Linked DNA regions of Rubinisphaera margarita. The protein of the gene in region 2 binds, or shares a complex with, the protein of the main gene of each other region. Links are inferred from orthologs where the notes say so. Each region holds a gene or a part of one and is shown on either strand. Other genes may lie near its edges.

Region 1 (11,325 bases), on a different replicon or contig from region 2:
TCCGCTTTCGCTCGGGCCAGGACATCTTCTCGCGCCTGAGCCAGCAACAGGTTCTTGCCGTAAATGTGAACGCCCCAGAACGTCGCCATGGCGGAAGCGGCCAGGGTGACGCCAATCAATGTCACTTTCAGATAGCTGCTGCTGAACAGATCGGACAGCCGCCCCATCTGCTGTCCCGGCTCTTCCGAAGTCCGTGCCCGTTCCCGGGCTTCCTGCCAGCCTTCGGGTTCTTTCAGACTCAGACGAATCCAGATAATCAGAATGGCCGGGAGGACGCCGAGCAGAAATCCGAGTCGCCAGGGCAAGGTCGTCGGGTCGATATATTCGCCAATCCACGCCATGTCCGGGCTCGCCGCCCACGCATGGATCGCCGCATTGCCAATTAGAAATGTCCCGGCTGCGATCGCCAGAAAGGTTCCGAAAACGCTGGAACCGTGGAAAATCGAACCAACATGGGCCCGGGCTTTTCGGGGGAAGACTTCGGCCACCATGCTGCTGGCGACGGCCCATTCGCCGCCGACGCCCATGGCGACCAGAAATCGCAGTCCCACCAGATGCCACCACTCCTGGGCGAAAGCCGACAGGCAGGTAAACATCGAGTAGAAGAGAATCGTGAGCCCCATCGTCTTCTTACGGCCGATCCGGTCGCTGAGCATTCCGAACATGATCCCGCCGAGCGAGCCGCCCAGAAGAAAGGCGCCATTTGCGAGATAGTTGTAGTAGCTGATGGTGCCGCTGTCGGTTCCTGGAGGCACCAGAGAGGGCATCGCCTCCTGCATACTGGCGACGAAGATCTGACCTTCGAAGACATCGAAGATCCATCCCAGCGAAGCGATGAAGAGGACAAACCACTGATATCGGGTGATTCCCGAGTACCACGTTTCGGAGGGATCGCCCGGCTTTGCCATCGACGTGCACTTCACTTTCGTAGAGAGGAGCCTATAAATGGAGTTCGATGGGAACGCTCCCAAGGTACGCCGTTCTGAGCGAGTGTCAACTCAGCGTGACTGGTGGCCGTGCGTCGCATGTCCGCAAAAACCGTCAATTCGCTGCGGAGCAAAGTGTTCACGATTGATCCCCCGGACGATTTTGTCACAATACACCCCACCTTCAGACACAGGGGAACGGGGAGAATCTCGGATCAAGCTCGCGTGGTCGAGCAACTCCGACCTTGTTGAAGATCCCAGCCAGATCAGCCAGGTATTTCTCGGTATCCGGAGACGATACTGAGAGACGTCTCGATCCTCGTGGAGACGTTCAGGTGCGTGAGTTCGAGTCCATCGGTTCGATGGTGACTCGCCCCACTTGAAGATTTCTCAGAGCAGTCAGGCCGAAATGGAACGGTCAGGTCTGAAGGTGTTTCCGGAACTTCCCTCGCAGAACTTATGCGAACCGGGCCGAGGGACGATCTCCGGAAAACTGGCATGTTGCCGGAATTTGATTCAGAAAACGTTACTGTCGCAGACGCCGTAACTGGCTGCAGACAGACATTGAATCAGAGCCCGCAAGGGCATCGCGGTCGAAAGCAAGTGTTCGCAAACCGGTCGGAGGCACCCAGCGCGCAGGCGGTGATCCGACCATCGGAGGATTAGCGTGTTTAATACTGTTGCAGTCGTCGGAGCTTCCGGCGCCGTGGGCCGAATCATTCTCGAACTGCTCGAAGAGCGTAACTTTGAGGCGAAGGAGTTTCGATTCCTGTCGAGCGCCCGTTCTGCCGGCACCGAAATTACGTTCAAGAACAAAGCCTACACACTGCAGGAACTGACCGAAGACGCCTTCGAAGGCATCGATCTGGTCATCGCCTCCACGCCTGACGACGTCGCCGCCAAATACCTGCCGGCTGCTGTGAAGGCGGGAGCCACCGTCATCGATGAGTCCGGCTACTGGCGGATGAAGGACGAAGTTGCCCTCGTCGTCCCGGAGATCAATCCGGAAGCCGCCATCAACGCCAAAGGCATCATCGCCAGCCCGAACTGCTCGACCACGCAGATGGTGCTCGCCATGAAGCCGCTGTACGACATCTCGCCGATTCGTCGCGTGATCGTCAGCACCTATCAGGCGACCAGCGGAGCCGGCCTCGTTGGCACCGAAGATCTGATTCACGGCAGCCAGGCCCGCCTGCAGGGAGATGACTACCAGTACAAGGTCTTCGCTCATCCGATCGCCTTCAACGCGATCCCGCAGATCGGCAGCCACAAGGTCGATGGCTACACGAGCGAAGAAATGAAGATGGTTTACGAGACCCGTAAGATCCTCGGCGACCCCAACATTCAGGTGAATCCGACCTGCGTGCGAATTCCGGTCTGGAATTGTCACAGCGAAAGCATCACCGTCGAAACCGAAACGCCGATCAGTCCGGAACAGGCTCGCGAAGCCTTCGAGAAGTTCCCGGGCATCACCGTCGTCGACGATCTGGACAACGGGCAATACCCGATGCCCAGCAACAGCGACGGCTCCGATGAAGTCTTCGTCGGGCGAATTCGGAAGGACATCTCGAACCCGAACGGTCTTTCGTTCTGGTGCGTGAGCGACAACCTCCGCAAGGGAGCCGCCACGAACGCGGTTCAGATTGCCGAACTGCTGAGCAAGCATCGCGGTTAAGCGACCGACAATTCGACGACGTGAAATCAGGACGAGCATTCCTCAAGTGGATGCTCGTCTTTTTTATGGCTGTCCCCTGAATCGACCTACGACGGTGACGAGATGCTATCCGATCGGCAGAAGTTCATGCTGGAAGGGCCCATCGGAGCCGCTTTGCTGCGACTCTCGATTCCGATCATTCTTGGCAACATGCTGCAGGCCGGTTATCAACTGACCGATGCCTTCTGGGTCGGGCGGCTGGGAGCAGCCGCGGTTGCTGCGGTCTCCATCGGCTTTCCCGTGACGTTTCTCGTCATCGCGATGGGAGCGGGACTCGCCATTGCGGGAGCCACGTTAACGGCTCAATACATGGGGGCTGGCCGGCAGGACATGGTGAATCATGTCGCCGCCCAAACCATGCTCATGGTGGCCTTCACCTCGGTGATTCTCGGCTCGGCCGGTTATTTCTTAACGCCGAATCTGCTCGGCTGGCTGGGTGTTGCCCCCGAGGTGTATGAGGGAGCGCTCGGCTTCATGCGAGTCTCCTTCGTTGGAATTGTTTTCGTCTTCCTGTACGGAATGTTTCAGGCCCTCATGCGGGGCGTCGGGCAGACGCGGATTCCGCTTTTCATCGTGCTCGGCACCGTGCTGCTGAACTTCGTGCTCGATCCGCTCTTCATTTTCGGCTGGGGGCCGATGCCTGCCCAGGGCGTGATGGGAGCCGCGATGGCGACGCTGAGCACACAAGGGCTGGCCGCTCTGATCGGCATGCTGATCTTTTTTGCTGGCCGACATGGGATTCAACTGCAGTGGAAAGACTTCCGCCCCGATCTGCCCTACATTCGCAGAGCATTCTTTCTTGGGCTGCCGGGCTCGGTTGAACTGTCGACACGAAGTCTGGGAATGGTGGTGTTGTCCTTTATCGTCGCCAGTTTCGGCACGGTGACGCTTGCCTCGTACGGCGTCGGCGTGAATGTGATGCAGTTCGTTTCCATTCCGGCCATGGGCCTGTCGATGGCGGTGGCGACTCTGGTCGGGCAGAACATCGGCGCGGGTCAGTTCGAACGAGCCGAGAAGGTCGCGATTCTCGGAGCCGGCTGGGGATTCGGCATTCTGACTGTGGCCGGAATCGTGGCTTACAACTTCTCTCGACAGATCGTCGCCGTGTTCGTGCCGGACGATCCGGCTGTCATTCAGGCCGGCAGCGAGTTCATTCGGGTGATGTGTTTTGCCTGGGGCGGAGCAGGGCTCCAGTACAGTCTCGTGGCCACCTTTCGAGCCTCCGGCAACATGCTGATCGCGATGGTCATTGCCCTCGTGTCGCAATGGATGCTGCAGTTCCCCCTCGCCTACATCCTGTCGAAGCACACGTCATTGAACGAAGCGGGAATCTGGTGGTCCTTCCCGATTACGAACATCATCGTCGCCCTGGTGGCGATCGCCTGGTTCGCCCACGGCGGCTGGAAAACGACCCGCATCACCGAAGAAGACGAACAGGTCTCCGCAGTCACAACCGAGCAGATTTCCGAAGAGGGGATTCACTGAGAAGGTCGCGCCGACGCCGACGAATGGACGGCAAAAAGGACACCGTCGGTCGGGTTATTCCTGGGGCTCGAAGCGGGAGATTACGCTGGCGGGCCTTCAAAAACGACGCATCCACCTTCAGCAGCGGCTCCCGGCCCAAGTTCAATGATCCAGTCGGCCTGCCTGATCACCTGCGGCTCGTAATCGATGACGACCACCGAATGTCCCTGCTCAACCAGGCGTCGCAGAGCTTTGAGCAGGGTCGCGATATCGCTCGGATGCAGCCCGCTGGCCGGTTCGTCGAAGAGGAACAGCATCTGGGTTCCACTGGCGGCATTCAGATAAGAGGCCAGTTTCAGTCGCTGGGCTTCGCCGCGGGACAGGGTGCGTGTTGGCTGGCCGAGCGCGAGGTAGCCGAGGCCGACGTCGCGGAGCAGTTGCAGCTTTCGGAGAATCAGCTGGTGATTCCGGAAGAAGGCGAACGCTTCGTCGACGGTCATCGCGAGCACATCGGCGATGTTCCGGTTGCGATAGCTCACTTCCAGCGTGTCCTGGGCGAAGCGGGTTCCTTTGCATTCCGGGCAGCGGACATTCAGGTTGGCGAGGAACTGCATGTCGATCTCGACCGAGCCGATCCCTTCGCAATACTGACATCGTCCGCCCCGGCTCGTATTGAAACTGAACCGGCTCGGCTTGTAGCCGCGAGCCTGGGCGTCGGTTGTCTCCGCGAACAGTTTGCGAATGTCGTCGAACACCTTTAGATACGTCGCCGGCGTGCTGCGGGACGAACCGGCGAGCTGCGTCTCGTTCATGAGAACACAATCACTGATCGCCTCTGCTCCCGTAATGGCAGCGACCGAACCGGGCGGAGCGAACGGATCATCAAACTCCGGCGGCTTGATGGTCGAGTCTTCACGGCTGGCCAGTTGTTCGACGAGAGCCGGGTAGAGCGACTCACAAATCAGCGATGTTTTTCCGCTTCCGCAAACCCCGGTCACGACGACAAACTGCCGCAAGGGAATGGAGACCGACAGGTCCGAGAGATTGTGACACGTGACGCCGGTCATCTGCAGTTGACCACCATCGTCGGTCGTGATGCTGGCGGGCTCCTCATCGGGCGTGGAAAGCTGATACTCAGCTGCCGGAGCCGAAGCCGTGATGGTTCCGCCGTTGTTTCCCGCTTCGGGACCGAGTTCGATCACATGGTCAGCCGCCTGAACGACGTCCTCATGATGTTCGATGGTGATGACCGTATTACCCTGATCGACGAATCGCCGCAGCCATTCGCCGATATTGGACCGGTCACTCGGATGCAGCCCGGCGGTTGGTTCATCGAACAGATAAAGCGTGTTGACGAACTCATCGTTCAAAGCCGCAGCGAGACCGAGTCGCTGAAACTCCCCCGTGGAGAGTGTCCGTGTCAGTCGATTCAGTGAGAGCGCTCCCAGACCAAGAGCGGCGAGTCCTTCCAGCCGTGATCGTAACGATCGAACAATCGACGCATGCGGACCGGTGCTGTCGGCCGAGACCGCAGCCAGTGCTTCAGAGATTGTTTGATGCAGCCATTCTTCGAAAGTCGGCCTGCTCGAATCGGAAATCATCTGCAGTTGAGCGAGACGGGGAACGGGTCCGAGTCCCAGCCCGTCACATTCGGGACAAACGAGCTTCTTTTTCACCTTGTTCTGCACATAGCCGTGGCCGTTGCACTTCGAACACCTGCCATCTGGACTGGTTGCGCGGAACAGCGATTCATCGAGCGACGGCAGCGTGAGTCCACAACTTGGACATTCCGGCTCGCGATAGAAGAACCAGCTTGTCCACTCCCGCGACTGTTCGTCGGCAAACGTCTGCGAGTATCCGGAATAATCAGCTGCTTCAGCGGCAGCCGGTTCGAGCAGCAGAATGCAGCGTCCGAGTCCGGTCGTGAAAGCCTGTTCGATACTCTCGGCAATCCGCGCCTCATCTCCTCCCGACTTGAGGCGATCGACAATCACGAGAAAAGCGGGCAGATTCTCGTTTCCACTCGGCAGATCGAGAAACCGCTGAAAGCCTTCGCCATCCCAGTAACGTTTCTCTTCGTCGATCGCGTTGGCTTTGGCCCCCGATTTCATCAGAGCCGGGAAGCAGACCTGAAAACGGGACCCCTCAGGCAATGAAGCAATGGCCCGCACGGCATCGGGAGCGTTGCTAATCCGAACCGGAATGCGACAGTCGGGACACTGCAGTTGACCCTGCCCGACAAACAGCTGAACGAGCAGCGATTCGATTCCGGTCGTCTGCGACACCCGGGTAATCCCGCCGCGAGGCTGCTGCTTCTGGCCGACGGCGATTGTCGCCGGGAGATTGTCGATGCGATCGACATCCGGCCGTTCGAGCTGGTCGAGATACTTCCGGGCAGCCGTGGAGAGCGTTTCAAAATATCGCCGCTGTCCCTCGGCGTGAATCGTGTCGAAAACGAGACTGCTTTTCCCGGAGCCGCTGACACCGGTGATGGCCGTCCAGCTGTGGAGCGGAATCGAGACGTCGATGTTCTGCAGATTGTGCATCCGGGCCCCGATGATCTCGATGGTGGGGCGGGGCTGCGGCTTGGGCATGATGCAGTTTCTGGTCAGTCGTCGAAGTCGTCCTGGTGATCCTCGTCCGGCTCTTCCGATTCCGGTTCCTCAGCATCGGTCTCAGCGGCGAGCTGCGGGGGAGGCGTGGACGGAGCATTGTCTTGCTCGAAGACGTTATTTTCAAGCGGGGGCATCAGCCAGATCTCATCGAAGTCGACGTTCTGCTCGGCTCGGAAATGATGATGGCGGAGCAGTTCGAGAATCGCCAGGAACATCCCGATCACCTTGCTGCGGTCATCCTCTTTCTCAAAGAGTGACTGGAACAGCACACGACCTTCTTCCCGCACCTGCTTGCCGATCTGATCGACGTAGATGTGAATCGGCGTCGCATCGAACCGCAGCAGTTCTTCCCGCTCGGTCGACTTCTTCTTCACAATTCGCGAGAAGGCCCCCACCAGGTCCCAGATCTCCAGATCCTTAATGAGGTCATCGGCGATGGACCGCTTTTCGTGCGGGCGTTCATCGGCGAGCCGGGGATAACGGTCCTGCCAGGCGAGGGCCTGTTCCTGCAGAACATCCGCCGCCTCTTTGAGCTGCTTGTACTGCAGCAGATGCTGAATGAGATGCTCATTGGCGTCCGATTCCTCGGCTTCTTCTTCCTCCTCTTCCACTGTCTCGGTCTTCACCAGCGCCATGCGGCTCTTGATTTCGACCAGAGCGGAAGCGGCGACCACGAAATCAGCTGCGATGTCGAAGTCGATAATCTCGAGCACTTCGAGATAAGTGAGGAAGCCATCGGCCAGCTCGGCCAGAGAAACGGAGAGAATATCGAGTTCCTGTTTGCGCACGAGGTACAGCAACAGGTCGACAGGACCGTTGAATAGCTCCTTCACATTGACTTGATAAGCGGTAGTCTGCATAACGGTCCACGAGTTCTCGTTCCGGGCGCTCTCGTTTCTTATCGGCATTACAACCGGCACAACGTGAATCTCCGCCGCCGAGCCCCTCTGTTGCCCAGCTTGCCACTTCCTGTGAACTCCGATGGATCTTTCGATCATTATCCCCGTTCTGAACGAAGCCGATCGAATCGGTCCGTTGATCGAATCGCTGCGGCAACTCCCGGATCTCAAGGAAGTTACGACGGAGATCATTGTCGTCGATGGAGGCAGCACCGATGCCACTCTGGAGAATGCCCAGGCCGCCGATCTTGTCCTGAACAGTCCTCGCGGCCGGGCAAAGCAACAGAATCTGGGGGCGGAACGGGCTCGCGGAAGTGTTCTTCTGTTTCTGCATGCCGACTGCCAGTTGACGCCCGGCTGCCTGCGGGATGCGGTCGCGATTCTCGCTCAGTCCCGTACCTCCGCCGGCTGTTTCACCCAGCAGATCGATCATTCCCGCAGCCGTTATCGCCTGATGGAACGGGGAAACCGGCTTCGTACCCGCGCTCTGCAATGGGCATATGGCGACCAGGGCCTTTTTCTGAAGCGGGATCTGTTCCACGAACTCGGCGGCTTCCCCGATGTCCCTTTTCTGGAAGATTTGCTCTTCTCGAAAACGCTGGCCCGTCGGGGAAAGATTCGGGTCTCTGAAGAACGGATCCTCGTGAGCGCCCGTCGCTGGGAGCGGCAGGGGATGCTGCGACAAACGCTGAAGAACTGGAGCATCATCACGCTGGCCCACGCCGGCGCCTCACCCCACTGGCTGGCCCGATTTTATCCCAACGTGCGATGACAAACCGCACCGGCGGCAGGCCGTGAAAACCTGCACGAGGGTGCATCGGCGATGGCGGCTTGATACCATGGCATTCACTGATATGTCGCTCGCCTCCGACCTCACCCCCAATCAGAGAAAGACCGGATTCATGGACACCCCGAGTCAGGATTCCCGCCGCAACTTTCTGAAGAGCTCCGCTTCCGCGACAGCTGCTCTTTCGATGGCCAGCTTTGTTCCCGCCAGTGCACTCGGCCGCGATGGCAACACCGCGCCCGGCGATCGCATCAACCTCGGCGTCATCGGCATCGGCCCCCGTTGCACGTACGACCTGACTGCAATGCTGAAGTTCAACGACATCCGCTGCGTCGCCATCGCCGATGTCCAGCAGAGCCGCCGGGAGAAGGGGAAGGCTCTTGTCGATGGAACCTACGGCGACAGCGAATGCAAGCTTTATCGCGACTTCCGCGAACTGCTTGCCCGGCAGGATATCGACGCCGTGCTGATCGCCACCGGTGACCGCTGGCACGCGGCTGCTTCGATTGAAGCCGCCAAAGCCGGGAAGGATGTCTACTCTGAAAAGCCGTGCGGGATCACCATCCGCGACTGCCAGGAACTGGCCGATACGATCCACGCCGAGAAGCGGGTCTTTCAGGCCGGAACGCAACGCCGCAGCGTGCCGAACTTCAAAGATGCCGTCGAGTTCGTCCACAACGGCAAGCTCGGCAAGATCAAGGAATTGCACGCCTCGGTCTATATGCCCACGCTCGATAACACCTGGCTGCCGGCCGAACCGCGGCCGCCGCAGGACGTGGTCGACTGGAACATGTGGCTCGGACCAGCTGCGTGGCGTCCGTTCAATCAGCAGTATGTGAATGGCCGCTGGCGTGGCCAGTGGGACTTCGATTCCGGCGCCCGCCTTCTCGACTGGGGCGCTCACACGCTCGATATCTGCCAGTGGGCCAATCAGTCCGACGACACGATGCCGCTGACGTACGAGCCCTCGGAGAAGAATATCGTCTGCACCTATGCCAACGGCGTGAAGCTGGTGATGGACTTCCTGTCCGATCCATTCAAAGATCGTTCGCCGCAGTACATCACCCGCCTCGGCACCTGTCCGGTTCGCTTCGTCGGCGAAAAGGGCTGGGTTGAAACGGGTGATGAGGGTGAGATTGTCGCCTCGTCGGACGAACTCCAGAAGCAGTTGCCGGAAGGGACAAAGCGCGTTCGCGGCATCGACGTCAGTGCCCACGCCCGCAACTTCTTCGACTGCATGCGTTCCCGCGAGATGACAGCCGCCAATCAGGACGTGATGCGTCGCTCACACATCGCCTGCCACGCAGCCGCTCTGTCGTGGATCCTGAACCGCAAGCTCACGATCGATCCGGTGACGGAAGACTTCGTCAACGACAACGAAGCCAACCTCCTCCGCGCCCGCGGCCGCCGCGAATGGGCGTGAGATTGAATCGAATTCGCCTCACGCGTTAAAGCTACCGACCTTAATGTTGGTAGCTTTTTTTTTGTTCAGTTCTTGTATTTGCTGGTCAACGGGGATTAACCTCGGGCAATTCAAATTCTTTCCTCGATATGTCGAAACGATGGCAGCTGAACAATACGATGACTTGTTTTCGTTTGAAGAACTGTATCTTGCGTACAGAAAGGCTAAAGCAGACCATTTCTACGAAAGGACTATTCCCAATTCGCTCAAATTTGCTCGGTTTGAAGCCAATCTTGACGAAAATATAAGAGAGTTGAGGGAACGCTTGTTAGATAATGACAGGCCATGGTATCAAGACATTGAGTTTATTGGAGCCGCGACGTTTGTACCAAAGAAACTCACTCCCCCCAAGGAGCCAGTTTCAGGTCCGGTTTTCTTTGCGTCGAATGCACGTGATAGCTGGGCGAGAGTCTTTGAGCTAGATGAAGCGGCCAAAACGGCCAAAGGGAAGCAAAAACCGCAGCGATTGAACGCCGAGTTTCGCCAAATGGCAGATTTCACGGTCCAAATGCACGTGGTATGCGCCCTTTGGATCAATCTTGTTGGTGAGAAAATCGATGCTGCACTCGAACCATCGGCTCTCGGGGCTCGACTTAGAAGAATTGCGGGGTCACGAAAATACCATAAGCAGATTTGGCAAAGCTTCGAACCATACTTTAAGTCTTATCGAAAGTGGCGCGACGGCGGATTCGCAGCAATCAGACGGGAGCTTGAAGCTGGTAGGCGTGTCGTAGCGATAACGATGGATTTTCAGAAGTTTTTCCATCGAATCGACCCAAGTTTTCTGTTCGATGACGAGTTTAAACGTGAGCTCACAATAGCGCGTGAAGAGCCTGTTGACTTTTCAGGTCTAGATGAGGCGTTTACTCGCCAATTGGTTGAAGCGTTCGAGTGTTGGGCACGGCAGGTTCCAGGCTACACCCAAACGCGACCTACCGGACTTCCCGTCGGGTCAGGAGCATCACGTGTTATTGCGAATGCCTTTCTAATACAATTCGATCGACTAATTAGAGAGAAGCTTTCACCCATATATTATGCGAGATACGTTGATGATGTATTTCTTGTTCTTCCGGACAACCGATCATTTGCAACTGGAGCAGACGTACTAGTCTGGATTGAAAAGCATGCAAAGGAACTGATATCGAGCAAGCGGGGCGATCTCAGCGTCAAGCTTTCGTATGGAAGGAAATCAAAGGTTGATTTTCAGAAAGAGAAACAGCGAATTTTTCTCATCGACAATCCTGATATTTTGGACGCGATAAAGTCGAAGGTGGATGAGGTCTCAAGCGAGTGGCGTTTACTTCCGAATCTTCGCGACTTGGAGAAATCGTCATCAGCCCGGGTTCTTTCGACATCAAGGGATGGCAGTTCGGATGGAGATTCGCTTAGAAAGACGGACACTCTGCTGTTAAAGCGATTGGGGTTTGCGATCCTTCTGCGAAATATTGATGCAATCTC
Region 2 (12,952 bases):
TAACCGCGACGGACAGCAGAGCTTCCAGCAGTTGCCCGTAGCGCAGAACCCGACGACTCCCCGGAAGAAGCTGCCCAATGATATTTCGCAGCTCGATCCTCGGGAAATCCCGGCCGATCAGATCAATAATGTGTTCGCTCAGATCGACGCCGAGTTCGAGCAGCAGCGTATGCAACAGCAGAGTCGCCCTCAGCAGAAACCAGCCCCGACTCAACAGGCCGCAGCGATGCCTAACGTCGCTCAAAACATGCCGTCCTACCAAGGGCAAACCCGGCAGACCTCATCGGTTCCCGGACATCTGCCCATGCAGTCTCCACAGCAGGTTGCTCAGAATCAGCCGGGAAGCACTCCGCAGAACCCGGCGGATCAGTTGCCGCAATCTCCATACATGCAGCAGATGCCGCAGACGACTCCGATCGCCAGCCAGCCGGCGACTCCGCCCGCTCAGCAGCCGCAGACGCCTGACCCGTACGATGACTATGCGATCGTTGGCCTGACTCCGAATACGGAAACATCCACGGCTCAACAGACGCAGGCCGCGGTACCGACTCCTCCGGAAATGAACACACTCCCGGCGACCCGCATGCCTGTTGGCGGGGCGCCACAGTTGACCAGTTCCAGTCTGCCCGGACACCCCCCCGTCAATACCGTGCCTTACAATCCGGCTGGACGCGGTTCCGCCGCTTCTTCGCCTCAGCAGGATGTGATGTCCATGGCGCTGCAGATGGGCATGAACGCCGGCCCCGGTCAGATGTTCCCCGTTCAGACCACTTCGGGCGCTCAGAGTGGCACGTCCGTCGCGATGCCGGGCAGCCAGCGGCCGCAGATCGAAACCGAACCGATCACCACACCGCTCGCCGAAGCGACCTCGCCCTCCATGCCCGCGATGAATGCGCCGCAGATGCCCCCAGTCCAGTATGGGCTGCATCAACAGAATCCGATCGCCGATCCGAGCGGCACCGGTGTGCAGCAGGTGAATGGTCAGCAGGGCAACAACGTTCAGGCGGCATCTGGCACCGCGATTCGCGACTGGCCGCATACGCAGACTCCCGCCACGCCGACTCTGAACATGCCACAGAATGGACAGAACGCACCGAGCCCGTCGAACACTCCGGCATCGAACGGAAACACGCCTTGGCTGGACTCGTCCTCTCAGCCGAACGGAGATATCTGGGGACAGACGACCCCGCAGATCGAACCTGCCGGGAACACGCCACAGCAGTGGCCTCACTCTCCGCAGGCTCACAACGGCTCGAACACGAGCGAAGTTGTCGTCCATCGTCGCGCCACGCCGCCGAGCACCGTTCCGACAAACCCGTCGTCCCAGAACGCGCCCGCGAACCAGCCCCTGCCGATGAGCTCGCTGCCTGAGGTGGTTCCGCAGTACCGTTAAACGAGTGTTCGGAATTCCGGCGAGGGATTCACGCTCGGGAGCGACGCGAGCTTACTGCATCACCCGTAGCAGTTGATTCAACTCGGCTCGAATCCGCACCGATGAGGACTCGTCGTTCAGGAATTCTTCGGCGTTGAATTTCAGATCGCTGGCGAGCTGTTCGGCTCGCTCGGAACTGCAATGTCGCTGCAGTTGACGCACCAGGGTCGCGAACCCTTCATCTCGGGCGACTTCGGCGGCGGTTTCGTGCCGACCAAGCAGATGATGCGGAGCCGTCCGGGCGACAATCTCCCGGCACGCATTCGCAGTTTCGAGATCCCCGCGCTGGCAGGCGTGATGCATGGCGAGGACGAGAAATCGATCGCGTCCCGGCTGCTGCCCTTTCTGATGGGCGGTCGCTGCCAGAAACAGCAGATTCAGCAGGTCGCGGTCGTGGATGCTCATTGGATTCCAAATGATTTCCGCAGCAGGTCCTCATTCACATCGCCAAAGCACTGCACATTCCCGGTTTCGATGTTCTGAAACACCACCTGAGCGGGACTGAAGAGCAACGGATCGATCTTATAAAAGTCGCAGCCGACGGCTTCAAAGATCTCTTTGAACGGGCGGCCCGAATCGGACGAGGCACACGACGGAACCTTCGGCCCGATTTCGGCAATCGAGTCATCATCCCCGCGAACGTAAAACGTGATGCGGCCGCCGTACAGAATGGCATCGTTGGTGCGTCCGATGGCGGTCAACGTATCGGCTGCGACCGGAGACAGAGGAGCTGTGCCGACCGCCGAGTGAATCCGATGGACGTCGAAGCCGAGTTCGAACAGTTTATGCATCCCCGTTTCGACGGCTCGAGCGTTGATCTGCAGACTGCCGGCGATGCTCGATGTCGAAGCGGCCAGCAGAATCAGGTTTCGCGGCTCGACCTTGGCCTTCGTGGCGATTTCACGCACGATGCGGGAGTCGGGCAGTTTGTCGGTCTCCAGCACGCCGACGCTGCAGTAGAACTCTTCGGTATAGCCGAGGCGGTGAAACAGCTCTTCCCGAGCCGCATTGGCCCGCATCGGACCGGACCCCATCGCGAAATAGTCATCAACACGCACTTCCCAGCCCGCATACTGGCTGTAGAGGCAGGCACTGACGGGAAAATCGGACGTGAACTGCACGATCGGCCAGTTCACCGAGCCGATGGATCCGGTGTGCAATGTGACGTCGGCCTGGTCGGAGGTGCAGACTTTGGCCAGCAGAATGCCGGCTGACAGACTGCCCAGTGCGTTCACGCCAAAATCGAGAACGCGTGCTCCGCAGTCGAGCTCTTCGACTTCGACTCCCAGTTCTCCCGGGTTGTCCACGATGTTGTCGACCAGATCCCAGGCACGGGCATTCAGAATACGGGGCATAGCGCTGTGGTTTTTCTCTCGGGCCAGGGACGCAATTTCGAAGCGGCTTATCTTCGCGACTTCGCCGAGGGGAAACAAGCGAAGCGTTCGCAGCCGGAGCGCCACATGCGGTCAGACGTGTCATTTCTACATTTTCACAGCCGAATTGAGCGCAATTCGTGTCTTCCGGAAACCGTTTCAGCCTTGAATGGAGACATCTTGACCGGATCGGCGGCGTCACGTACGTTCTGCATCCCACCTTTCCGGGACGAAGGGTCCGTCAAGGACTCCACAACCGTCCCACCTGTCTGATGATTGAGTGTTTTTGTCCTTGCCAGGTGAGCAGAACCGGACATCCGTCCGCGGCTCACAGGCAAAGCCGACCGGCTTCGGCCGATCGAACTCCTGTCCCACCTTGAACAGTCTGCTCCTCCCCTCCTTTCGAGCAGCCCATTCCCCGCAGGATGATTCATGTCCGCATTCCGCCCCGACTTTGATGTTCCGGCATCGGCTTCGATCCTGAAATCGTTTCTTCGACTCCGCTGCCTCAGCACGGTGTCCAGAACGCGACTCGTCACTTCCCTGCTGCTGATGCTCTGTCTCGGGCTCACCGGCTGCATGGAGATGAACCTGATGACGCCGGTCATCCAGTCGATGAAGTTCAAGAGCGCGGCTAAGGACGACAAAGACAATTCCTTTGAAGACGACTTCAACCTTGATGGACCGGAAGAAGTCCGCCCGCCGTTTATCGGCGATTACGTCGTCGTTTCCGGGTTGAACCTGGTCGTGCTTGAAGGGGTCGGTCTCGTTACCGGTCTCGACGGAACCGGCGGTGACCCGCCTCCGTCTCAGTATCGAACCCAACTGCTGCAGGACATGCGGCGTCGCGAAGTGGAAGATCCCAACCGCATCATCAGCTCGCCTTCCACCGCTCTGGTGATCGTGCGGGCGTATCTGCCGCCGCTGGTCGAACCGGGCGAAAAGTTCGATGTCGAAATTCGAGTGCCGGAAGGTAGCACGACAACAAGCCTGAACGGCGGCTGGCTGCTTGAATGCAGTCTGACTGAACGGGCGATCGTCGCCGGCCGCGGCGTTCTCGAAGGTAAAGAACGTGCCCGGGCTCAGGGCCCGATTCTGGTTTCGACTGGCGAGAATGACTCCAACAGTCTGCTGCGTCGCGGACGCATCGTCGGCGGTGGTGTCGGGATGGAAACCCGCGACATGACCCTGCTGATGAAGAACGACTACCGCAGTGTTCGTAACACGACTCGTATCGCCGACAAGATTGGCGAGCGGTTCTTCAGCTACGACCGCTACGGACATCGCGAGCCGCTGTCGAAAGCCAAGACCGATCAGAAAATCGAACTGCGGATTCATCCCACCTACAAAGACAACTTCCCCCGTTACATCCAAGTCATTCAGGCAATCGCTTTCCGTGAAACCGATGTCGAGAAACAGGTCCGTATGGAGCGGCTGGAGAACGAGCTGTTGATTCCGGAACGAGCCGAACGGGCCTCCCTGGAACTGGAAGCTCTGGGACCGGAAGCGATTCCGACCCTCAAGAAAGGGCTGGAAGCCCAATACCTGGAATGCCGTTTCTATTCCGCGGTCGCCCTGGCATATTTGGGTGAGCCGGCTGGCCTGGAAACCCTTTATATTGCCGCTCGGGATGAACCCGCGTTTCGCGTGTTCGCTCTGGCCGCGATGACGGGTGTCGAAGCCGGCGAAACCTTCGTCTATCTCCGTCAGCTGATGGACGAACCAATCATGGAAACCAAGTACGGTGCGTTCCGCTGTATGACGACCATCGACGACAACGAGCCGTTCGTGAAGGGCGAGCTTCTCAACGAACAGTGCCGACTGCATCCGCTCGACGTCGCCGGGGAACCGATGATTCACCTGACACATCGTCAGAAAGCCGAAATCGTGCTGTTCGGAGCTCATCAGGAGTTCCGTACACCAATGGCGTTGAACGCTGGTCCGCACATCATGGTCAACTCGGCTACCGGTTCCGACGAAGTCGTCGTCAGCCGCTATCGCGTTGGTCAGAAGGATCAGCGGAAGGTTGTTCCGCGTAGAATCGCTGATGTGATCCGGGCGGCTGCCGAAATGGGAGCCAGCTATCCAGACCTGGCCCAGATGTTGGTTCAGGCTGAACGACAGAAGAATCTCCCGGGCAAAATCGGCATCGATATGCTGCCGGAAGCCGGTCGGTACTACGAACGTCCCGATGCTCCCGGTGAATCCGGCAAACCGGGTATGAAGAAAAAGAAGACGCGTGTCGGACGCTCCAGCATGGCTCCGAACCCGTTCACCAAGGGAACGGACGAGGAAGACGCTGTCAGCACGAAACCGCTGATGACCGAAGAACTGCTGCAGGACGGCACTCAACCAACGGAATTCGGCGATGAGACCGAACCGCAGGAAGATGTCGAACCGCAGGAGGAACTCGATCCAGCCGGTGAAACTGCGACCGAAACCTCCGACGCCCCGCCAGCTCAAACGTCCGAGCTTCCCCCGCAGGAGGCTCCCCCGACGGAAAGCGAAGGCTTCAGTCCGCTGAAGAAGCTCAAGCAGCTGATGAAGCACGAACGAAACGGCGAAATGTTGTATCCCGATGTCGAGGAAGAGGAGTGAAGCAAAGCCTGTCCTTCGTGGCGTGAGCTCCGAGCTGATGCCATCTGTAATTGCCGATCCCGGTTCGGGAGGCTGACGATGCTCTCCCGTCTGCCTCCTGCCGGGATCACGTCCTTGCCCAGAAGTCTGTCATGTTAAAGTCCCTGGAAGTCTTTGGCTTCAAGAGCTTCGCCGACCGCACTACATTTGCGTTCGCGCCGGGGATTACGTGCGTCGTTGGTCCCAACGGCTCGGGCAAGAGCAACGTTGTCGATGCGATGAAGTGGCTGCTGGGAGACCAGAGTCCCAAGTCGCTCCGCGGCAAGGCCATGGCCGACGTCATCTTCAACGGTTCCCGCTCCCGCAAGCCAAGCGGTCTGGCCGAGGCCACGCTGACCTTCGACAACTCCCAGCAGATTCTGGCCACGCCGTATGAAGAGGTCCGGATTACCCGCCGTCTGTACCAGGGGGGCGATTCGGAATACCTGATCAACGGCGAAACTTCGCGGCTCAAAGACATTCGCGATCTATTCATGGGCACCGGGGCGGCGACCTCCGCGTACAGCATTATTGAACAGGGTCGAGTGGGACAGGTCCTGCAGGGGAATCCGTCCACACGTCGCGTCCTGTTTGAAGAGGCAGCCGGGATCAGCCGCTTCAAATCCCGACGCATCGATGCCGAACGAAAACTCGAACGGGTCTCGCAGAACCTGCTGCGACTCACCGACATTGTCGATGAAGTCGAAACGCAGCTGCACGCCTGCCGCAATCAGGCCGGCAAGGCGGCCCGGTATCGGGAGTTGACTCGCGGTTACGACGCGCTCCGCCTCGGACTGGCAGCCGATGACGCCCGGATCCTGTTCACGAGACTGCGGGAGATTTCGGGCCAGACGAATGAGGCTCAGGAAGCACTCTCGAAAACGCAGAAGACACAGGCCGATCTCGAAGCTGAACGGGAACAGCTGCGCAGCCGCTTCCGCAGTGCCGATGAAATGCTGCAGGAAACCGAGGCCAAACTCTCGACTCTGATGCAGCAACGCTCGAGCGTGCAGACGTCGCTGCATCATCAGTCGGAACGCGCCCGGGAAATTTCGGGAGAAGCCGATCTGCTTCGCAAGCAGCGCTTCGAGCTCAAACGTCGCGTCCACGATATCGATGAAGAGATCGCCTCCGAAACGCAGCGGCGGGAAGACGTGCAGTCGGAGATGGATCGCAAAGTCGCCGACCAGGAAGCGGCCGCCAACCAGTTGCGGGAACTGACCGAATCCATCGAACAACGCCGCGAGGAACAGGCCGAGCAGCGCCGCATGCTCGTGGAACTGCAGCGGCAGCAGGCTACCGCGGAAAGCCATCGGAAACATCTCGACAGTCGCCGCGAAACCATCCTCGCCGCGCGGGAGAGACTGTATCACGAACGGGAAGCAGCTGACGTCGAGATCGAACGCATCGGGCAAACCGTCACTGAAGCGACCGAGGTCTATCAGGCCGCTGCCGATCGACACAGCGAACACAAGCGAAGAATCGATGGCATTCAGAAGCGTCGCCAGGAACTGGAGCAGCAACTCGCCACCATCAACGCCCGTCAGGCGCTCGATCGTGAACAGCGAAGTGCCTGGGAAGCGCGGCTCGGTCTGCTTGAAGACATGGAACAGCGGCAGCTGGGACTCAGTCTTGGCGTGCAGGAGATTCTGAACCGGGCCCGCAAAAGTAATCTGTCGCCGTGGAAACACGTACTCGGAATTCTGGTCGACTTCTTCGAATGCGATCTCGAAGACGCGGCCCTCATCGAGATCGCTCTCAATGGTGGCTCGCAGATGATCGTGGTCGATCAGCTCCCGCCGTTTCTGGAATATCTTGAACGTCACAACACGCAGTTCGAAGGCCGGCTCGGCTTCGTCGAACTGCCCCGTCACGTGCAGGAATGGAATCCGGAGCAGCACGAGTTGCTCGGTGAATTCGAACAGCAGCACAGCGAACAGGATGGGCTCCTGGCACGAGCCGATCGACTCGTACGATGCGATGACCGATTTCGTCCGCTCATCGAGCAGCTCCTGCGATCGACATGGATTGTCGATGGATTGACGACTGCCCGGAGGCTCCTGCTCAACGCGCCGGCAGGATCACAGTTCCTGACTCAGCAGGGCGATCTGCTCACGCCGAATGGGATCGTGCACACCGGCACCATCCAGGCGGAAGGCTCCGTCGTTTCTCGTCGTTCCGAGATCCTGCGGATCAAGCAGGAACTCCTCGAACTGACCCGTCACATTGAACGGCTCGATCGAAAAACAGAAGAGCTGGGCGACGTGCTGCTGCGTCTGGACGAAGAACTCGCCAACGCCCAGATGTGGATGGAATCGCAGACCGCTGAACTTTCGGAACTCCGGCAGCAGGTCCAGAGCCGGCATAACGAACTCGATTTGGCTTCCCGGGAACGGGCCCGAATCGACAGCGACTACACTTCGGTCGAACAACAGCTTGCGTCCGTTCAGCACGAACAGGGCGAACAACTTGAAGAACTCGATCAGATCGCCGGTCAACTGGAGTTGCTGACATCGCAAATCGAGCAGTTCGATCACGATATGCGGCAGGCCCGCGAACACGAACAGGAACTCGCGGCTCAACACAGTCACTTCAAAGTGGAATTGTCGAAAACGCACGAACGTCTGGCTTCGATAGACGCCGTTTTGACGCGACTCAATAAAGACAGGCAGCTGCGCGAGGCCCAGTATGCGGAAGCGATCTCCCGGTTGGAGAATGCCCAGCAGAAAGAAAAACGGCTCGAACTGCAGATTCTCACGGCTCAATCGCGACTGGCCGAATACTATCTGATCGGCGAACAGCTGCAGGTCGAAGTTCAGCGGGCCCGGCGGCAGCGGAACGAGATCCAAATCCGTCGCGACCGCAGAAACGAACAGCTGCGGCAGTTGACGGACCAGCGTCGGGAAGAAGAAGAGCGGGTTCAGGATCTGCGGATCGAACTCCGTGATGTCGAGACGGAGTTGCAGGTCCTCCGCGATAAACTCTTCGAAGAGTATCAGCTCGGCGTGCAGCAGATTATTGATCTCGGGTTCTCTGCACGCAAGCCGTTCGAGGCCATGCGCCGCGACGAAGAAATCGAAGCCATCGACTTCCCGCGACCGGAAATTCAGGCCGCCGTCGCAGACAAAGAGACAGACGCCGATGCTGAAGCCAACGACGCAGAAGGCGACTGGACCGAGTCAACTCCCGAAGGATCGATCGAGAATCTCCATGAACTCGACGTCGAGAGCACGCCCTGGCCGTGGCTGGAAAGCGAACATGATTTCGCGGAATCGCGGGACGCCATCGAACGCGAAGTGCAGAGGCTGCGTAAGAAAATTAAATCACTGGGTGCGGTCGACCCCTCCTCTCTGCAGGGGCTGGACGAACTGGAGTCGCGCTATCGTCATCTGAGCACACAGCTGCAGGACCTGAAGCACGCTCAGTCGACGCTGGAAGACATCATTCGTCGTATTAATACTGAGAGCAAACGCATCTTCATCGAATCGTTCACGGCCATTCGCTCGCAGTTCCAGGAGCTGTTCCGACAGCTGTTTGGCGGGGGCGAGGGCGATGTGATTATGGAAGATGAATCCGATCCGCTCGAATGCGGTATCGAAATTGTCGCGCGTCCTCCCGGCAAGGAACTCCGCAGTATCAGCCTGTTGTCTGGTGGCGAGAAAACAATGACAGCGGTCGGTCTCCTGCTGGCGATCTTCAAGAGTCGCCCGAGTCCCTTCTGTATTCTGGACGAATGCGACGCCGCTCTCGACGAGGCGAACATCGACCGCTTTGCCGGGGTGATCAAACAGTTCCGCGATAAAACTCAGTTCATCGTCATTACGCACCGCAAACGGACGATGACCGCAGCCGACCGGATCTTTGGCGTGACAATGGAAGAAGCCGGTGTTTCCAAGAAGCTGACCGTCCGCTTTGAAGATGTCGGCGAGAATGGCGAGATCAACAGCTCGGACAAGAACCGGGCGGCTTAGAGCATTTTCCGGCTTCCCCTGCAGTCGCCTGGGCGCTGATCCCCTGCCATGCTGAGTCTGCTCCTGCAAACGCCTGCAGTCGAATTTTGAATTTGGCTGAATCCTGTCGGCAGAGCGTCCTCGGGGAAAACCGGCGAAACTGCTAAAGCATGGGCATTTCCCCGATACCGATTTCGCGATCCTGGGAATCCGTATTTGCTCTCTGAGCGACCAGAGGGCGGGCGACTCGATTCCCCATCGACCAGCCGTTCACTCGCTTTTGCGAACAAGTTCAAGTAATCGCAGCATCTCCCCCAAGTTGCCACTGAATGGAACAGTGCTTGCTCGTCCCCTAAGCACGCCATATCACCACGGCAACAAGGTATCTAGAAAACACTGGGAGGGCTGCCATGACAGAACACGTACACGAACAACCGGAACACCTCAGCACGCGAGACGTCGCATACCGCCATCGTCCCGTGCGGGTGGCGGACCCCGGACACCCCTTTGTCAGCTGGGGGGCGATCTTCGCCGGGCTCGTCATTTTACTGGGACTGAGCTGGCTGCTGCATCTGCTCGGTCTGGCCTTTGGCGTCAGCGTGGCCGATGCGGCCGATACGACTGAAGGACTGCCGACCGGAGCTGTGATCTGGATGGTCCTCAGCTGGATGATCGCGTTTTTCGTGGCGTCGCTGGCAACCGCTCGACTGGCGGGATTCATTGATGATGTCGCCGGAATGCTGCATGGTTTTGTCGTCTGGGGCCTCGGCACCGTAGCGATTCTGGTTATGGGCTGGATGGGGGTCTCGAGTCTGCTGCATACCGGTCAGCAGGTGGCCTCAGCCGCTGCTCAGGGAATTGCCGCAGTCGGTTCGGGCACCGCATCGGCTGTGAGCTACACCGCTTCTGGCGTCGCCTCGGCTACGGAAGCCATCACAAGTGAGTTCGGGGGTCAAATTCAGGATCGGCTCTCCGATCAGGCTGCTGAGATCGCTGCCAACTCCTCAGGTCAGCTTTCGGCTGCAGAAATGCGGAATGTGATCTACAGCCTCGACGACCGGACAATGCGTCGTGTCGTGCTCGATCTGACCAACAACGATCGTGAAGGAGCCGCTCAACTGCTGGCGGACACGACCGAGCTTTCACAACAGGACGCCCGCGCTCTGGTGAACTCGGCATATCAGGCTCTTGAAGAGCAGATCGGCAACCCGGAAAACGAGGCGAGTCTGACGCAGGATCTGAAGAATCAGTTCGCTTCAGGTGTCGACGGTTATGTCGCCACGCTGGATGCTCGCGGTGGTCCGGAAGTGACTGAACAGGACGTCCGACGAGCCGTCGCCAGCCTGGATGGGGAAGCCGTTCAGGGGATCGCCTCTCGTCTCGCCGCTGGGGACTCGAATGGTGCCAAACGCATCCTGGTGCAGAACACGAGCCTGTCGACCGAACAAGTGAATGATCTGTACGAAGGAGCCATGAATGGCATTGAACAGGAAGTCGAAAAGTATCGACGGGAACTGAACCAGGCCGTCGAAGCGGTTTCCACCTACACGTCGCAGTTGCTCTGGGTCGCCTTTGTCGGTACGGCTCTGGCCCTGCTGGTTTCGCTGGGCGGAGGCTGGTTGGGTGCAGACACCACCCGCCGTCTTCACACCAGCTAATTCCGGTGACAAGTAACCGACAACTTCGATTCCACATCCTGACTGAAAGGTAATACATCATGCGACTGGGTCTTTTTGGAGTTATCCTCGCGATCCTTCTCATCGCCGTGCTGGTTGACAGCGTGGCCCTGGGAGGAATCGGCGGCCTCGTGCTGCTCATCCTGCTGATCATGCTGCTTCTGGGCCGCGTGTAGAATCCGCAGCGACAATCTGAACATGTTGAAAGCCGATCGGGAAACAGGAGTTCCGGTCGGCTTTCTTTATTCAGGCCTCCGGCGCCTGGCATCAGCCGTTGGGAAGGGCAACAGCCCTCCCGTGAAATCCTGAACACCTCGCCTGACGCCCCACGTGAAATTGGGCGTGCGTTCCGATCCCCGGTTCACTATATTGCCGGGCGTTGCTGCCGGAGGTGTCGCCCTGGATCGGACTGAGCGACTCTCTCTGCAGCGCACCGATTTCAGCATGGAGCGAAAAGAGATGGAGTCAGGACGACAGGACGCACGGTTTCTCAGGCACGACCAGGAACACACGCTCGAACAGGCCGGACTGCAACCCCGCACGGAGTTTCCCACCCAGACGACAGCAGACTGGACTCCGCTGGGACGGGCGATCGCCAACACGGTCTCGTTTCTGAATGATCAGCAGCACCCGGAAGGCTACTGGGTCGCCGAACTCGAAGGAGATACGATCCTCGAGTCCGAATACATTCTGCTGCTCGCTTATCTGCACGAAGAAAAGACGCCTCAGGCGCAGGCTGCTGCGCGCTACATTCTGGAGCAACAGGCTCCCCACGGCGGCTGGGCTCTTTACCCCGGCGGCCCTTTGGAAATCAGCGCGTCGGTCAAGGCGTACTGGGCTCTGAAAATCACTGGCCATTCCCCGGACGCCGATTACATGGTGAGGGCTCGCGAAGCGATTCTCGCCGCCGGCGGAGCCGAGCAGGTCAACAGCTTCACCCGCTACTACATGGCGCTGCTCGGGTTGATCAGCTATCGGCAATGCCCGGCTGTCCCGCCGGAGATCGTCCTGTTGCCGAGATGGACCCGCGTCTCGATTTACGACATGTCGGCCTGGTCGCGGACGATTCTTGTTCCGCTGAGTCTGCTCTGGGCCTACAAGCCGGTCCGCAAACTGCCTGAACAGATGCAGATCGAAGAACTGTTCATCAAGTCGGCCCGCAAGCTCTCGGTCTGCAACGATGTGACGACCAAGATCGACAGCATGAGCTATCGCAGCCGGATTCCCTGGGCCTGGATCTTCCGGCAGTTCGATCGCGCCTACAAAACGTTCGAACGCCTGGGCGATCCTCCCTATCGACAAAAGGCCATTCGCGTCGCGGCGGGATGGATGCTTGAACGGTTCCAGAACAGCGACGGACTCGGTGCGATTTTCCCGCCGATTGTCTGGTCCCTGGTCGGGCTGAAATCGCTTGGCTTCGATGAGGACTCTCGCGAAGTGCAGGAAACCCGCCGGCATCTCGACGAACTGATTCTCAAGGGACGTTCGAAGAAGCACACGGAACACGAAACGATTCGACTGCAGCCCTGCCATTCTCCCGTCTGGGACACAGCAATTGCGACAGTCGCCATGGCGGAAGCGGGCGATGCGGAATGCCGCGGCAGTGTCGAAGCCGCTTCGTCCTGGCTGCGTTCCCAGGAAGTTCGCTCTTACGGCGACTGGAGCATGTCCCATCGCATGGTCGAGCCGAGTGGCTGGTGCTTCGAATACAACAACGAGTTTTACCCCGATGTCGACGACACGGCGATGGTTCTCATGGCCCTCTCCAAGAGTCTGCCGGATAACCTGCACGCCGACTGGCTGGCCGAACTGGTTCCGCAATCGGAGTCACGGACCGAACCCCGGCTGTCGACCATCGTTTCGGGCAAAGCGAATCATCTGCAGGCGGCCATCGGCGATGTTTCT

Evidence for each region.
Region 1: the proteins of smc (region 2) and L1A08_RS02930 are in contact, whole or in part, in a crystal structure (PDB 3ZGX), measured with the Bacillus subtilis proteins. The link is inferred for Rubinisphaera margarita from one-to-one orthologs.

Annotation. Positions count from the first base shown.
Region 1 is NZ_JAKFGB010000007.1:154,980-166,304, reverse strand. What follows is about bases 5,647-8,396. They hold L1A08_RS02930 (segregation and condensation protein A), read right to left. Parts: upstream 7,580-8,396; coding sequence 6,713-7,579; downstream 5,647-6,712. Other genes in these bases: L1A08_RS02925 (TIGR04283 family arsenosugar biosynthesis glycosyltransferase), read left to right, coding at 7,701-8,390; L1A08_RS02935 (hypothetical protein), read right to left, coding at 5,647-6,698. In the rest of the region: L1A08_RS02950 (MFS transporter), read right to left, coding at 1-908; L1A08_RS02945 (aspartate-semialdehyde dehydrogenase), read left to right, coding at 1,594-2,601; L1A08_RS02940 (MATE family efflux transporter), read left to right, coding at 2,704-4,125; more of L1A08_RS02935, read right to left, coding at 4,206-5,646; L1A08_RS02920 (Gfo/Idh/MocA family protein), read left to right, coding at 8,521-9,828; L1A08_RS02915 (RNA-directed DNA polymerase), read left to right, coding at 9,968-11,325. UniProt on the Bacillus subtilis protein: Participates in chromosomal partition during cell division. May act via the formation of a condensin-like complex containing Smc and ScpB that pull DNA away from mid-cell into both cell halves.
Region 2 is NZ_JAKFGB010000009.1:741,243-754,194, reverse strand. The notes cover bases 5,216-9,592. They hold smc (chromosome segregation protein SMC), read left to right. Parts: upstream 5,216-5,534; coding sequence 5,535-9,392; downstream 9,393-9,592. Other genes in these bases: L1A08_RS06240 (flagellar basal body P-ring protein FlgI), read left to right, coding at 5,216-5,403. Also shown: L1A08_RS06255 (tetratricopeptide repeat protein), read left to right, coding at 1-1,393; L1A08_RS06250 (hypothetical protein), read right to left, coding at 1,445-1,837; mch (methenyltetrahydromethanopterin cyclohydrolase), read right to left, coding at 1,834-2,787; more of L1A08_RS06240, read left to right, coding at 3,238-5,215; L1A08_RS06230 (hypothetical protein), read left to right, coding at 9,782-11,029; L1A08_RS22715 (hypothetical protein), read left to right, coding at 11,089-11,223; L1A08_RS06225 (terpene cyclase/mutase family protein), read left to right, coding at 11,507-12,952. UniProt on the Bacillus subtilis protein: Required for chromosome condensation and partitioning.